One region of the Asanoa sp. NPDC050611 genome, then DNA from elsewhere that is predicted to be linked to it. Evidence: riboswitches for the same ligand, from Rfam matches in the RefSeq annotation. Region 1 holds a riboswitch; each other region holds the start of a gene.
The links. A riboswitch is a leader RNA that binds a small molecule or an ion and turns the genes downstream of it on or off. The one in region 1 is predicted to bind cobalamin.
Positions count from the first base shown of each region.

Region 2: it holds a riboswitch for cobalamin, as region 1 does, so the genes downstream of both, AB0H87_RS04160 (ABC transporter substrate-binding protein) here and AB0H87_RS25385 (ribonucleoside-diphosphate reductase subunit alpha) in region 1, are expected to answer to the same signal.
Region 3: it holds a riboswitch for cobalamin, as region 1 does, so the genes downstream of both, AB0H87_RS25705 (VWA domain-containing protein) here and AB0H87_RS25385 (ribonucleoside-diphosphate reductase subunit alpha) in region 1, are expected to answer to the same signal.
Region 4: it holds a riboswitch for cobalamin, as region 1 does, so the genes downstream of both, AB0H87_RS35405 (CbtB domain-containing protein) here and AB0H87_RS25385 (ribonucleoside-diphosphate reductase subunit alpha) in region 1, are expected to answer to the same signal.

Region 1 covers NZ_JBFAIU010000183.1:6,637-9,826, reverse strand. The annotation lists gene AB0H87_RS25385 (ribonucleoside-diphosphate reductase subunit alpha) at 1-1,375, opposite strand, end outside; cobalamin riboswitch at 1,503-1,709, opposite strand; gene AB0H87_RS25380 (hypothetical protein) at 2,079-2,234, shown strand; gene AB0H87_RS25375 (DUF1801 domain-containing protein) at 2,268-2,705, shown strand; gene AB0H87_RS25370 (hypothetical protein) at 2,799-3,190, opposite strand, start outside.
Region 2 covers NZ_JBFAIU010000014.1:22,473-25,662, reverse strand. The annotation lists gene AB0H87_RS04165 (M14 family zinc carboxypeptidase) at 1-1,044, shown strand, start outside; cobalamin riboswitch at 1,112-1,254, shown strand; gene AB0H87_RS04160 (ABC transporter substrate-binding protein) at 1,331-2,275, shown strand; gene AB0H87_RS04155 (iron ABC transporter permease) at 2,272-3,190, shown strand, end outside.
Region 3 covers NZ_JBFAIU010000187.1:4,765-7,954, reverse strand. The annotation lists gene AB0H87_RS25705 (VWA domain-containing protein) at 1-1,375, opposite strand, end outside; cobalamin riboswitch at 1,433-1,640, opposite strand; gene cobN (cobaltochelatase subunit CobN) at 1,699-3,190, opposite strand, start outside.
Region 4 covers NZ_JBFAIU010000373.1:1,142-4,331, reverse strand. The annotation lists gene AB0H87_RS35415 (helix-turn-helix transcriptional regulator) at 1-435, opposite strand, end outside; gene AB0H87_RS35410 (aldo/keto reductase) at 443-1,438, opposite strand; adenosylcobalamin (AdoCbl) riboswitch at 1,579-1,667, shown strand; gene AB0H87_RS35405 (CbtB domain-containing protein) at 1,711-1,932, shown strand; gene AB0H87_RS35400 (CbtA family protein) at 1,947-2,675, shown strand; partial or broken gene AB0H87_RS35395 (sirohydrochlorin chelatase) at 2,763-3,190, opposite strand, start outside.

The DNA of each region.
Region 1 (3,190 bases):
TGACCGAGCCGAGGTTGCAGACGGCGGTCTCGTCGTCCGAGTTCACCTCGAGGATCTCGGTGCACAGGTTGGACAGGTGGATGGTGTTGCCGGGCGCACCGGTCTGGTTGGACAGCGCGTTGGCCCGGTCCTTGAACGTCATCCAGCCGTTGCCGGTCTGCGCGAGCGTGCGCATCATCCGGGCGTAGAGGTCGCGCGCCTTGACCGTCTTCACGGCCTTCTTCTCCGCGGCGCGGTAGGCCTCGTCGAACGCCTCGCCGTGCAGGTCGGGCAGTTCCGGCGCGTCGGTCGGGTCGATCAGGGACCACTCGCCGTCAGCCTCGACGCGGCGCATGAACTCGTCCGGGATCCAGTTGGCGAGGTTGAGGTTGTGCGTACGCCGGGACTCCTCGCCCGTGTTGTCGCGCAGCTCCAGGAACTCCTCGACGTCCGGGTGCCACGGTTCGAGGTAGACACACGCCGCGCCCTTGCGCCGGCCGCCCTGGTTGACCGCGGCCACGCCGGCGTCGAGCGTCTTGAGGAACGGCACGATCCCGTTCGACCTGCCGTTCGTGCCCCGGATGAGCGCACCCCGGCCCCTGATCCGGGACCAGGAGATGCCGATCCCGCCCGAGAACTTCGACAGCTTCGCGACCTGGTGGTACCGCTCGTAGATGGAGTCCAGCTCGTCGCGCGGCGAGTCGACCAGGAAGCACGACGACATCTGCGTGTGCCGGGTGCCGGAGTTGAACAGCGTCGGCGAGCTGGGCAGGTAGGCCAGGCTGGACATGAGCCGGTAGAAGCCGATCGCCTCCGCGGGGTTCTGCGACAGGCCGCAGGCCACGCGCAGCAGCCAGTACTGCGGCGTCTCCACCACCAGGCGGGTCTCGGGATGCTTGAGGAGATAACGGTCGGCGATGGTGCGCAGGCCGAAGTACTCGAACCGCCGGTCGCCGGTCGGGTCGACGGCGTCGTCGAGCTTGCGGGCGTTGCGGGCCACGAAGGCCGCCGTCTCGTCGCCGATGAGGCCGAGGCCGTGCGCGTACCGGATCGACTGGCTGAAGGTCGCGACACCCTGGCCGCGCACCTCCTTGTCCACATAGGCCGCCAGCAGCCGGGCCGCGAGGCGCGAGTACTGCGGCTCCTCGCCGGTCAGCTCGGCGGCCGTCTGGATCGACAGCTTGTCGAGCTCGGCGGTGGTGGCGCCGTCGTAGAGCCCGCTGATCGTCCGGGTCGCCACCCGCAGCGGGTCGACCTCGTCGAGGTCGCCGACCCACCGCTCGACCGCTTTGACGATCTTGTTGACGTCGACCGGCTCGAGGTCGCCGTTGCGCTTGCGCACGCTCATCACGTGCCGGCGCTGCTCCGGCACGACCTTCTCTTGCGTGACCGTCATGGTCCCCCTCCGCACGCTCGGTGTTCGGAAGGTCGTCGGACGCGCACGCTGACGCCGCCGGCCCGCGACGGCGGCGGCCCGGTGCTGACGTCGGCCGTCCCGCGCGGCCTTCGACCGCCGCACACCGGTGGGCGTGCGGCGCGCTGGCAGGTCTTCGGACTCGTGGGCGTCGTGCTCGTGCCTACTGGCCGTCGCTTCCCGGGCCGGGGCCCAGTGCTTCGTTGACGGCGTTCGTTCCCACTCACCGCTGCGGGGCAGTCCCGGCTTCGCACCGGGTTCCCTGTTGCCTCGACCGTCTTGTGGGGACGCTCGAACCAGCTGCGTGAGACACCATATATGGGTGCACCCTCGGTTGCGCAACACCAGATGTGGTGTCGGGCGTGTCGGGTTCGCGGATGCCGAACGTCACAGCCGCGCCCGGCGCGGCGCGCCCGCAGCGGCGCATCGCGACCGGTAGGGTGCCCGGCCCTCAGCGCATCAGCGCGGCGGCGACGGCAGCGAACGCGAGCAACGATCCGAGGCGAAGGGCCACCACCATGGCGGCGGCGAGTACGGTCGACCGGCTGGACCTGGCTTCCACGCCTCCACGCTCGGCCCGGGCCGGCGCCGGCGGCAAGCACCTTGACGCGTCCTTGACCGTGGAGCCGGTGATCCTGACGGTCCCTTGGCGCCGCCGGTCAGGCCCGTGGCGGCCCGGTCACCCATGTCCGGGACATGCGCTCGGAGCTACTGGCCAAGATCGCCTTACGCCTGCGCCGGGGCGTGGGCCTGGCCCGGCGACCGGGTGCTGCTGACCCGGCGGATCGAGAACGCCGCGGCCGCCCTGCGGTTCCTGGACGACATCGAGGCTGGACCGTGACCGCCCGTGCGCTTCGATGGGGCACGATGAGGCATGGCCAGTTCGTCAGCGGGCGCGAAGAAGGCGATGGTTCCCGTCGACGCCGCGGTGGAGTCGTTTCTCGCGGCCGTGGCCGACGAGCGGCGGCGCGCCGACGCGCGTACCCTCGTCGCGCTCATGGGTGAGATCACCGGTGAGGCGCCGCGCATGTGGGGTGCCAGCATCGTGGGGTTCGGGAGCTACCACTACCGGTACGAGAGTGGGCACGAAGGTGACGCGCCGCTGGCCGGGTTCTCGCCGCGCAAGGCCAACCTGGTGGTCTATCTGGTCGGTGGCTACCAGGAGCGGTATGCCAGGACGGTGGCCCGGCTCGGTAAGCACAGGACCGGCAAGGGCTGTCTCTATCTCAACCGGCTCTCCGACGTGGACGAGGGCGCGTTGCGCGAGCTGATCGAGCGCTCGGCCCGGGTGCATCGGGGTCAGGACTCCTAGCCGGCGCCGGGCACCCGTGGGCCAGCACCGGCGACCCGACGGGCCAGCACCGGGCACCCCCGTGGTCGAGCGGGGTGCCCGGTGCTTGCGCGGTCAGGCCGTGCGGCGTCGCCGTTGGAGTCCGACCAGGAGCAGGCCGGCCAGGGTCAGGCCGCCGCCGAGGCCAGCGAGCTGGAGCACGGACAGGCCGGCTACCCCCGGGCCCGTGACCGGCAGGCCCGCCGGGCACGTCTGAGCCAGGTCGAAGGTGCCGTCGGCGCCCGTGATCGTGGCCGTGGCGTTGATGATCGAGAACGGGTTGAGCAGTTCGCCCGACGGGCTCAGGCCCGCGGACGTACGGATCCACGCACGGTCGCCGACGATCGCGCGGTCGCTCGCGGGCGCCGTCGTGATCGTTTCGGTGACCGGGCCGCCCTCGGTCGCGAACTCGATCGTGACCGAGCGGAACTCACCCTGCTGCTGTGGGCGGGGCAGGGCGAAGACCC
Region 2 (3,190 bases), on a different contig from region 1:
TCCGAGACCTACCGCGGCCCGTCGGCGTTCAGCGCGCCCGAGACCGCCCGCCTGCGCGACTTCGTCAACAGCCGGGTCGTGGGCGGCGTGCAGCAGATCAAGGCCAACATCGACTTCCACACGTACTCGCAGCTGGTGCTCTGGCCGTACGGCTACACCACCGCGAACACGGCGACCGGGATGACGACGGACGACTACAACACGTTCGCGACGCTCGGCCAGCAGATGGCGGCGACCAACGGCTACACGCCGGAGCAGTCGTCGGACCTCTACATCACCGACGGTGACAGCCTCGACTGGCTGTGGGCGACCCACAAGATCTGGGCGTACACCTTCGAGATGTATCCGGGCTCGGCCAGCGGTGGCGGCTTCTACCCGCCCGACGAGGTGATCCCGGCGCAGACCAGCCGCAACCGGGAAGCCGTGCTGATCCTGTCCGAGGCCGCGGACTGCCCCTACAAGGTCATCGGCAAGCAGGCACAGTACTGCGGCGGTGGCGGCGGCACGACGGTCTACTCCGACACCTTCGAGACCGCCACGGGCTGGACCACCAACCCGAACAGCACCGACACCGCGACCAGCGGCCAGTGGGTGCGCGGTGACCCGGCGGCGACCACGTCCAGCGGTGCCAAGCAGCTCGGCACCACGGTCAGCGGCACCAACGACCTGGTCACCGGCGCGGCGGCGGGCACCGCCGCGGGCGACTTCGACGTCGACGGCGGCGCGACCAGCGTCCGCTCGCCGGCCATCACGCTGCCCGCGAGCGGCACGCTGACGCTGAGCCTGTCGTGGTACCTCGCGCACGGCTCGAACTCGTCGTCGGCCGACTACTTCCGGGTCAGCGTCGTGCACAACGGCGGCACGACGGCCGTGTTCAGCCAGGCCGGCGCGGCCAGCAACCGCAACGGCGCCTGGGCGGTGGCCAACGCCAACCTGTCCGCGTACGCCGGGCAGTCGGTCCGGATCCTGATCGAGGCGGCCGACACGTCCACCGCCAGCCTGGTCGAGGCGGGCGTGGACGACGTCCGAATCACCCAGAGCTGAACAGTCACGTCACCGGCGTCCCGCGCCCACGAAGCGGGGCGCCGGTGGCGTACCTAACGGGAACTCCCGACCATGGTGACCATTGGGTTACCGTGCTCCCGACCGACCGCAGCGAAGCCGGTGTGAACCCGGCGCTGTCCCGCAACTGTGATGCCCCTTCTGTCCGCGAGGGGACAAGCCAGGTCGCCTGCCGAGGTCGCGAACCAGCGCTCTCGAGGAAGGGCGCCTCGCGGGCGGGCGGAACCCTGTCGGCGAAGCACCAGACCTCGACCGACAGGAGGCATCCATGCGATATCAGGCCAGGCTCGTCCTCGCCGCCGCACTTGGCGCGGCCCTCGCGCTCGCCGGATGTGGCGACGGCGGCGGCACCGAGAACGGCGGGACCCCGCCCAGCCAGGACGTCAGCGCCACCGCCGACTTCCCGGTCACCATCGGCAACCTCACGGTCGCGGAAAAGCCCACGAAGATCGTCGCGCTGTCGCCGACCGCGACCGAGGTGCTCTTCGCGATCGGCGCCGGCCAGCAGGTGAAGGCCGTCGACGACCAGTCCAACTTCCCGGCCGAGGCCCCGAAGAGCGACTTGTCCGCGTTCCAGCCCAACGCCGAGGCCATCGCCGCGCAGGAGCCCGACCTGGTCGTGCTCTCCAACGACATGAACAACGTCGTCGCACAGCTGACCCAGTTGAAGATCCCGGTATACGTCGCGCCGGCCGGCAAGACACTCGACGACACGTACAAGCAGATCACCGACATCGGCGCGATCACCGGCAACCGGCCCGCCGCCGAGGATCTCGCCAAGCGGATGCGCGAGGACGTCGACAAGCTCGTGGCCGACGTGCCGAAGCGCGCCACCAAGCTGACCTATTACTACGAGCTCGGCCCCGAGCTCTACTCGCTGACCTCGAAGACCTTCGTCGGCTCGCTGTTCGCGCAGCTCGGGCTGGAGAACATCGCCGACGCGGCCGACGCCGACGGCAGCAAGGGCGGCTATCCGCAGCTCTCCGCGGAGGCGCTGGTCAAGGCCGACCCCGACCTGATCTTCCTGGCCGACACGGTGTGCTGCAAGCAGAACGCCGACACGGTCAAGGCCCGCCCCGGCTGGTCCGGCATCACGGCCGTGAAGACCGGGCAGATCGTCGGCCTCAACGACGACGTCGCCTCCCGGTGGGGGCCGCGCACGGTCGACCTGCTGCGCCAGATCGTCGACGCGGTGGCGAAGGTGCCGGCTTGAGAGCTCCCGGCGTACGGTGGCCGTGGCTCGTCGGTGGCGTCGTCGCCGTCGTGGTCGCGGCCATCGCCGGCCTGGCGTTCGGCCCGGTCTCGTTGCCGCCCGGCGGGGTCGCCGCCGAGCTGCTCGACCTGATCCCGGGCGTCAATCTCCACAGTGGGTTGTCGGAGCGCGACGCGGCGATCCTCCTGCAGCTGCGGCTGCCCCGGGTGGTGCTGGGCCTGCTCGCCGGCGCGATGCTCGCCCTGGCCGGCGGTTGTTACCAGGGCGCGTTCCGGAACCCGCTCGCCGACCCGTACCTGCTCGGTGCGGCGGCCGGTGCCGGGCTCGCGGTCACCGCGGTGGTGGCCTTTCGGGGGTCCGACATGGACATCGGGTCGCTGCCGGCGGGCGTACCCCTGGCGGCCTTCGCCGGCGCCCTGGTCGCGGTCGCGCTCACCTATCTGCTCGGCGTCGCCGGCCGGGACCGCACCCCGGCGTCGCTGATCCTGGCGGGTGTCGCGGTGTCGGCGTTCCTCGCCGCCGGGCAGACCTATCTCATGCAGCGCAACGCCGACGACATCCGGGCCATCTACTCGTGGCTGCTCGGCCGGCTGGCCACGAACGGCTGGCACGAGGTGAAGCTGCTGCTGCCGTACGCCGTCGTCACCACCGTCGTGGTGCTCGCCCTGCGCCGCGAGCTCGACGTGCTGTCGGTCGGCGACGACGAGGCGAGCGGCCTGGGCCTGCACCCGCAGCGGTCCCGCTACATCCTGATCGCCGCGGCCTCGCTCGGCACGGCCGCCGCGGTCTCGGTCTCGGGCCTGATCGGCTTCGTCGGGATCGTCGTGCCGCACATCGTGCGGATGCTCGCGGGCGGCAGCTACCGCGCGATCCTCCCGCTGTCGATGCTGTTCGGCGCCGCCTTCCTGGCCCTCG
Region 3 (3,190 bases), on a different contig from region 1:
GGTCGCGGGCGGCGGCGAGCACGGTGTCCGGCAGGTGGACGGCGCCGATCCGGCCGCGCGGGGCCCGGGAGCCGGCGACCCGGCCGCGGCCGGCGTAGGCGGGCGAGCGCCGTCCACTGTGGCCGTGGCGGCCGCGCGAGCGGGCGGTCAGCGTCCGGGTCCGGTACGCCGTGCCGACCGGTTCGGCGATCGCCGGCGGGGGAGTGGCGGGTGCGGCGCCCGGCCGGTCCTCGGCGTCGGGCGTGGCGGCGTCGGGCGTGGCGCCGTCGCCAGGGCCCCCGTCCTCCGGCCGCGGGTCGTCGGGACCGGGACCGCGCCCGCCGCCCGGGCCCGCGTCGTCGTCCGGCTCCGGCGGCGGTTCCGACGCGCCGGCCTGGTCCAGCGCGTCGTCCAGGGCCTGCTGGTCGGCGCCCGGCGGGTCGAACGGGTCGCGCCGCCGCCGGTGCGGCAGGGCGAGCCGGGCGGCGTCGTCGACCTCCTGGTCGGTGACCACGGCCCGGTCGCGCCAGGCGGCCAGTGCGACCGCCGTGCGGGCGATGACGATGTCGGCGCGCAGCCCGTCGACGCCGTACGCCAGGCAGATCCGGGCGATCCGGTCGAGCGCGGCGTCCGGCAGGGTGACCTTCGGCAGCCGCGCCCGGGCCGCCACGATCCGCTCGGCCGTGGCCGCGTCCGCGTCGGCGAACCGGGCCGCGAAGCCGTCCGGGTCGGCCTCGTAGGCCAACCGGCGGCGGACCACCTCGGCCCGGTCGGCGGGCTCCTGCGGCGCGCCGACCTCGACCACGAGGCCGAACCGGTCGACGAGCTGCGGGCGCGGCTCGCCCTCCTCCGGGTTCATCGTGCCGACCAGCAGGAAGCGGGCGGCATGCCGCAGCGAGACGCTGTCGCGCTCGACGAACGCGCGCCCCATCGCAGCGGCGTCCAGCAGCAGGTCGACCAGGTGATCGGGGAGGAGGTTGACCTCGTCGACGTAGAGCACGCCCCGGTGCGCGGCGGCGAGCAGGCCCGGCTCGTACGCCTTCGTGCCCTCGGTCAGGATCCGCTGCACGTCGAGCGTGCCCACGACGCGGTCCTCGGTGGCGCCGACCGGCAGTTCGACGAGCCGCGACCGGCGCACGCTCTGCGCGACGCCGGCGTGTGGACCGTCGGGGCAGGACGGGTCGGGCGCCGCCGGGTCGCAGGCGAACCGGCAGCCCGGCACCACCGCGATGTCCGGCAGCAGCGCCGCGAGGGCGCGCACCATCGTCGACTTCGCGGTGCCCTTCTCGCCGCGCACGAGCACCCCGCCGATCACCGGCGAGACGGCGTTGAGCAGCAGGGCCTGGCGCAGGTCGGCCAAGCCGACGACGGCGGAGAACGGGTACGCGGCGGTCATTGTGCGTGCCGGCGCGACGACATGGCGCAATCCCTTCCGCGGGTGTCCACGCCCGCGACGGTTCGACGGCGAGCGGCCGAGTGTCCTGGCTCCCGGATCGACGCTCCCCCTCGGCCTTCCAACCCCTTGCGGGCCGTGACCAATCGGGTGAGGGTTCGCTCCCCGGTGACAGTGGCGGGACCGCCCCGGAATCGCACCGGGTTCCTCCGCACCGCTCGTTCAGACATGCTGACCCACCGAAGCGGGCCGCGTCAAAGGGAGTGAGATTACGCTCCCTCTGTGCCCCCAAGGCGCCTGGTCCTTCGGACGGCGCACAGCAAGAGTCAAGACCCCTCGAGGTCACCCTCCGTCCGCAGATACTCGGCCTTCAGCGCATCGATCGTCTCTTCCCGCGGGGCGGCCCACAGACCGCGCTCGGCCGCCTCCAGGAGTCGTTCCGTGATGCCGCGCAGGGCCCAGGGGTTGGACTTGTCGAGGAACTCGCGCACCGACGGGTCCAGGACGTAGGCGGCGGCCAGCTGCTCGTACATCCAGTCGTCGACGACGCCGGCGGTCGCGTCGAACCCGAAGAGGTAGTCGACGGTCGCGGCGAGCTCGAAGGCGCCCTTGTAGCCGTGCCGGCGCATCGCCTCGATCCAGCGCGGGTTGACCACGCGGGCCCGGAACACCCGCTTGGTCTCTTCCGCCAGTGACCGCGTGCGGACCTCGTCCGGGCGGTGCGAGTCGCCGATGTACGCCGCCGGGTCGCTGCCGCGCAGGGAGCGAACCATCGCCACCATGCCGCCGTGGTACTGGAAGTAGTCGTCGGAGTCGGCGATGTCGTGCTCGCGGGTGTCGACGTTCTTGGCCGCCACGGCCATCCGCCGGTAGACCGTCTCCAGGTCGCCGCGCGCCGCCCGGCCGTCCAGCCCGCGACCGTAGGCGTAGCCGCCCCAGACCGCGTACACCTCGGCGAGGTCACGGTCGTCGCGCCAGTTCCGGGCGTCGATCAACGGCAACAGGCCGGCACCGTACGCGCCGGGCCGGGAACCGAAGATCCGGGTGGTCGCCCGCCGCCAGTCGCCGTGCTCGGCCTGGTCGGCCAGGGCGTGCTGCCGCACGAAGTTGTCGGGCTCGTCCAGCTCCGCGACGGCGGCGATCGCGTCGTCCAGCAGGGCGATCACGTGCGGGAAGGCGTCGCGGAAGAAGCCGGAGATGCGCACCGTCACGTCGATCCGGGGCCGTTGGAGCTCTGCGCGCGGCACGATCTCGAAGCCGGTGACGCGGCGGGACGCGTCGTCCCAGACCGGCCGGGTGCCGATCAGCGCGAGCACCTCGGCGATGTCGTCGCCCTGGGTCCGCATCGCGCTCGTGCCCCAGACCGTGAGCCCGACCAGGGCCGGCCAGGTGCCGGTGTCTTCACGGTGCCGGGCCAGCAGCGAGTCGGCCAAGGCGCGGCCGACGTCCCAGGCGTTACGCGACGGGATCGCCTTCGGGTCCACGGAGTAGAAGTTGCGCCCGGTCGGGAGCACGTTGACCAGGCCGCGGGTGGGGGAGCCGGACGGACCGGCGGCGACGTAACCGCCGTCGAGGGCGTGTGCCACGGCGGTGATCTCGTCGGTGGTGGCGGCCAACCTGGGCACGACCTCGGTGGCCGCGAACTTCAGCACGTCGACAACCGAGCTGCTTCCGACGCCTGGACTTACAGTCGGCACGGCGGACCCGAGCCCGGCCGGGGCCGGCGTGGTCCCCAACACCTCGGCCGCGACGATGGCTGCGGCGTCCGGAGCCCAGGCGTGGCCTTCCATGGCGATCACCAGTCGGCGGGCGACGTCT
Region 4 (3,190 bases), on a different contig from region 1:
GTCGCCGTCGGTCCACCGGCCGAGCAGGGCCCGGCTCAGGGCGTTCTGCGCGAGCGTGGTGGTCAGGTCGTCCATCACGTGCGCCGGCACGTCGTCGAGCGCGTCGAGCAGGAACAGCAGCGCCGGGTCGACGTACCCGGTGACGGTTCCGGGGTTGGGTGCGGCGTAGCCGGCGAGCCGGTAGAGGTAGTCGCGCTCCTCGACCGACAGGCGCAGCGCCCGGGCCAGCGCGCCGAGCAGGGCCTCCGACGGCGTGCCCGCGCGGGACTGTTCGAGCCGCTCGTAGTAGTCGACGGACAGGTTGGCGAGCAACGCCACCTCTTCCCGGCGCAGCCCGGGGGTCCGGCGCCGGCCGCCCGACGGGATGCCCACGTCGGACGGCCGCAGCGCCTCCCGGCGACTGCGCAGGAAGTCGCCCAGCTCCCCGCGTGCCACTCTTGCCTCACTTGTCGATCGCGGCCATGGCCTGGGGCGTGTAGCGATTGCCGGCCGCCGCCCCGACCGGCACCGCCGCGCTCAGCTCCGCCAGCACGGCCGGCGTCAGCCCGATCCCCGCCGCGGCGACGTTGGCTTCGAGGTAGCCGCGGCGCTTGGTGCCCGGGATCGCGGTGCTGCCCTGCCCCAGCACCCACGCTAGTGCGAGCTGGGCCGCGCTGACGCCCGCCCGCTCCGCGACGGCGCGGATGCGGTCCACGAGCACCAGGTTGCGTTCCAGGTTCCCCTCGGCCATCCGGGGCCAGGTGCGGCGGAAGTCGTTCTCCGGCAGGTCGGCGACCGTACGGATGTCGCCGGACAGGAAGCCCCGGCCCAGCGGCGCGTAGGCCACGAAGCCCACACCCAGCTCACGGGTGGTGGCGAGCACCCCGTTGACCTCGACGTCCCGGCTGAACAGCGAGTACTCGGTCTGCACCGCCGACAGCGGCGCGGTGGCGTGCGCGCGGCGGATGCTCCGCGGCGCGGCCTCGCTGATGCCCAGGTAGCTCACCTTGCCCTCGGCCACCAACTCGCCCAGGGCGCCGAAGCTCTCCTCGACCGGCACCGCGGGGTCGACCCGGTGCAGGTAGAGCAGGTCGATGTGGTCCACGCCGAGCCGGCGCAGCGAGCGCTCGACCGCCGTCCGCAGGTATGCCGGCCGCCCGTTCGCGTACCCGACGAGCTTGTCCTCCTCGTCGAGGGTCACGCCGCCGACCTTGGTGGCGATGACCGCCTCGTCCCGCCGGCCCGCCAGCGCCCGGCCGAGCAGCCGCTCGGCGCCGCCGAGGCCGTAGAAGTCGGCGGTGTCGAACATGGTCACGCCGAGGTCGAGCGCGCGGTGGATGGTGGCGGTGGACTCGGCGTCGTCGCGGGTGCCGTACGCGGCGGTGAGGCCGAAGGTGCCGAGTCCTTCGACGGACGCGGTCAGGCCCTGCCGGCCGATCCCGTGTGTTCGCAATGTCATGCGGTCCACCGTGCCGCGCGGCGGAGGCGTTATCGGCGCCCCGGTTATCCCCGGTCCGCGAGGGCGACCTTGCGTCAACTGTCGAGCAGGTCTCACGCGGTTGACACCCCGGCAAGGCCGACCGTAGCGTCCGGGTCAACGTGACGACGGTAGGAAGCCGGTGCAACTCCGGCGCGGTCGCGCCACTGTGACCACGCTTGCGCGTGGGAGTCAGACCCTCCGCCGTCACCGAAACCCGTCGTGGGACGCGTGATCCCGAGGAGGTTCGTTTCGTGTCCAGCATCTCGTCTTCCGCCACCCCCCGCCCGGCCGTCCAGCCGGTGGCCATCCCGTGGCGTCAGCTCCAGCCCTGGCTCCTGTTCGGCGCCGTGCTCGCGATCGCGCTGCTCTACTTCGTCGGCACCGAGCAGGGCGTATTCCACGTGATCGGCGGCAGTGCGGTGCACGAGTTCGTGCACGACGGCCGCCACCTGCTCGGCTTCCCCTGCCACTGACGGGCGGGGCGGTCGTGCTGTCCCCCCGTTCGTTGCTGATCCGCGGCATGCTGGTGGGACTGGCCGCCGGCGTGCTCGCGTTCCTGTTCGCCTACTTCGTCGGCGAAGGCCCGATCGACGCGGCGATCGCGTTCGAGGAGGCCCATTCCGAGGTCGTCGGTGAGCCCGAGCTGGTGAGCCGGGCCGTGCAGAGCACGCTCGGCCTGCTCACCGCCACGCTGATCTACGGCGTCGCACTCGGCGGGATCTTCTCGATGGTGTTCGCCGCGGCGTACGGGCGGCTCGGCCGGCTCGGCCCGCAGGCGACGGCGGCGCTGGTCGGCCTCGCCGGCTTCGTCACCGTCGCGCTGGTGCCGTGGCTGAAGTACCCGGCCAACCCACCCGCCACCGGCTCCGAAGACACGATCGGCCGGCGTACGTCTTTGTATTTCCTGATGCTGGTGATCGCGCTCGCCTCACTGGCGCTCGCGGTCTACATCGGACGGTCGCAGGTGGCCCGGTTCGGCACGTGGAACGCGGCCGTCCTGGGCGCGCTGGCCTTCGTCGCCGTCGTCGCGGTGGCGCAGGTCCTGCTGCCGTCGATCGAGGAGATCCCGGAGGGCTTCTCCCCGCTCGTGCTGTGGAACTTCCGACTCGCGTCGCTCGGGACGCAGGTGGTCGTCTGGTCCACGCTCGGCCTGGGCCTCGGTGCCCTCGTGGAGCGGAGCCTGCGCCGCGAGGCCGTGCTCACCGCGTCGGCCTGACCGTCCGGCCGGCCGCCGCCCTCAGTGGTGGTGGTCGGCCGGATGCGTGTGCGGCACCTGCGCGGCGCCGACCGCGTGCTCGTGGAACGGCAGCGCTATCCGGTACTTGCACGTGTCGCAGTTGGCGCGGATGTCCCCGCCCAGTGCCTCGTGGTAACGCTCGACCACGATCTCGGCCAGGCCGGCGCAGTCACCGATCACGTCGGCGGTGGTGACGTCGCCGCCGCGCGCGTCCGCCCACTCGGCCGCCTGCGCGGCGACCCGGCGCGGCAGCACGCCGGTGAAGAGGAAGTAGGGGAGCACGACCACGCGGCCGGCGCCGAGCGCGCGGCACCGGTCGAGGCCGGCCAGGACGCCGGGTTCGGCCAGTGAGACGAACGCGTACTCCACGCCCGCCACGTCGGTCGTCTCGGCCAGCAGGCGGGCCACCTTGGCCACCTCGGCGTTGGCGTCCGGGTCGGTCGAGCCGCGCCCGACCAGCAGCACGGTGGTCTCCGGTCCGGCGGCCGCCAGCC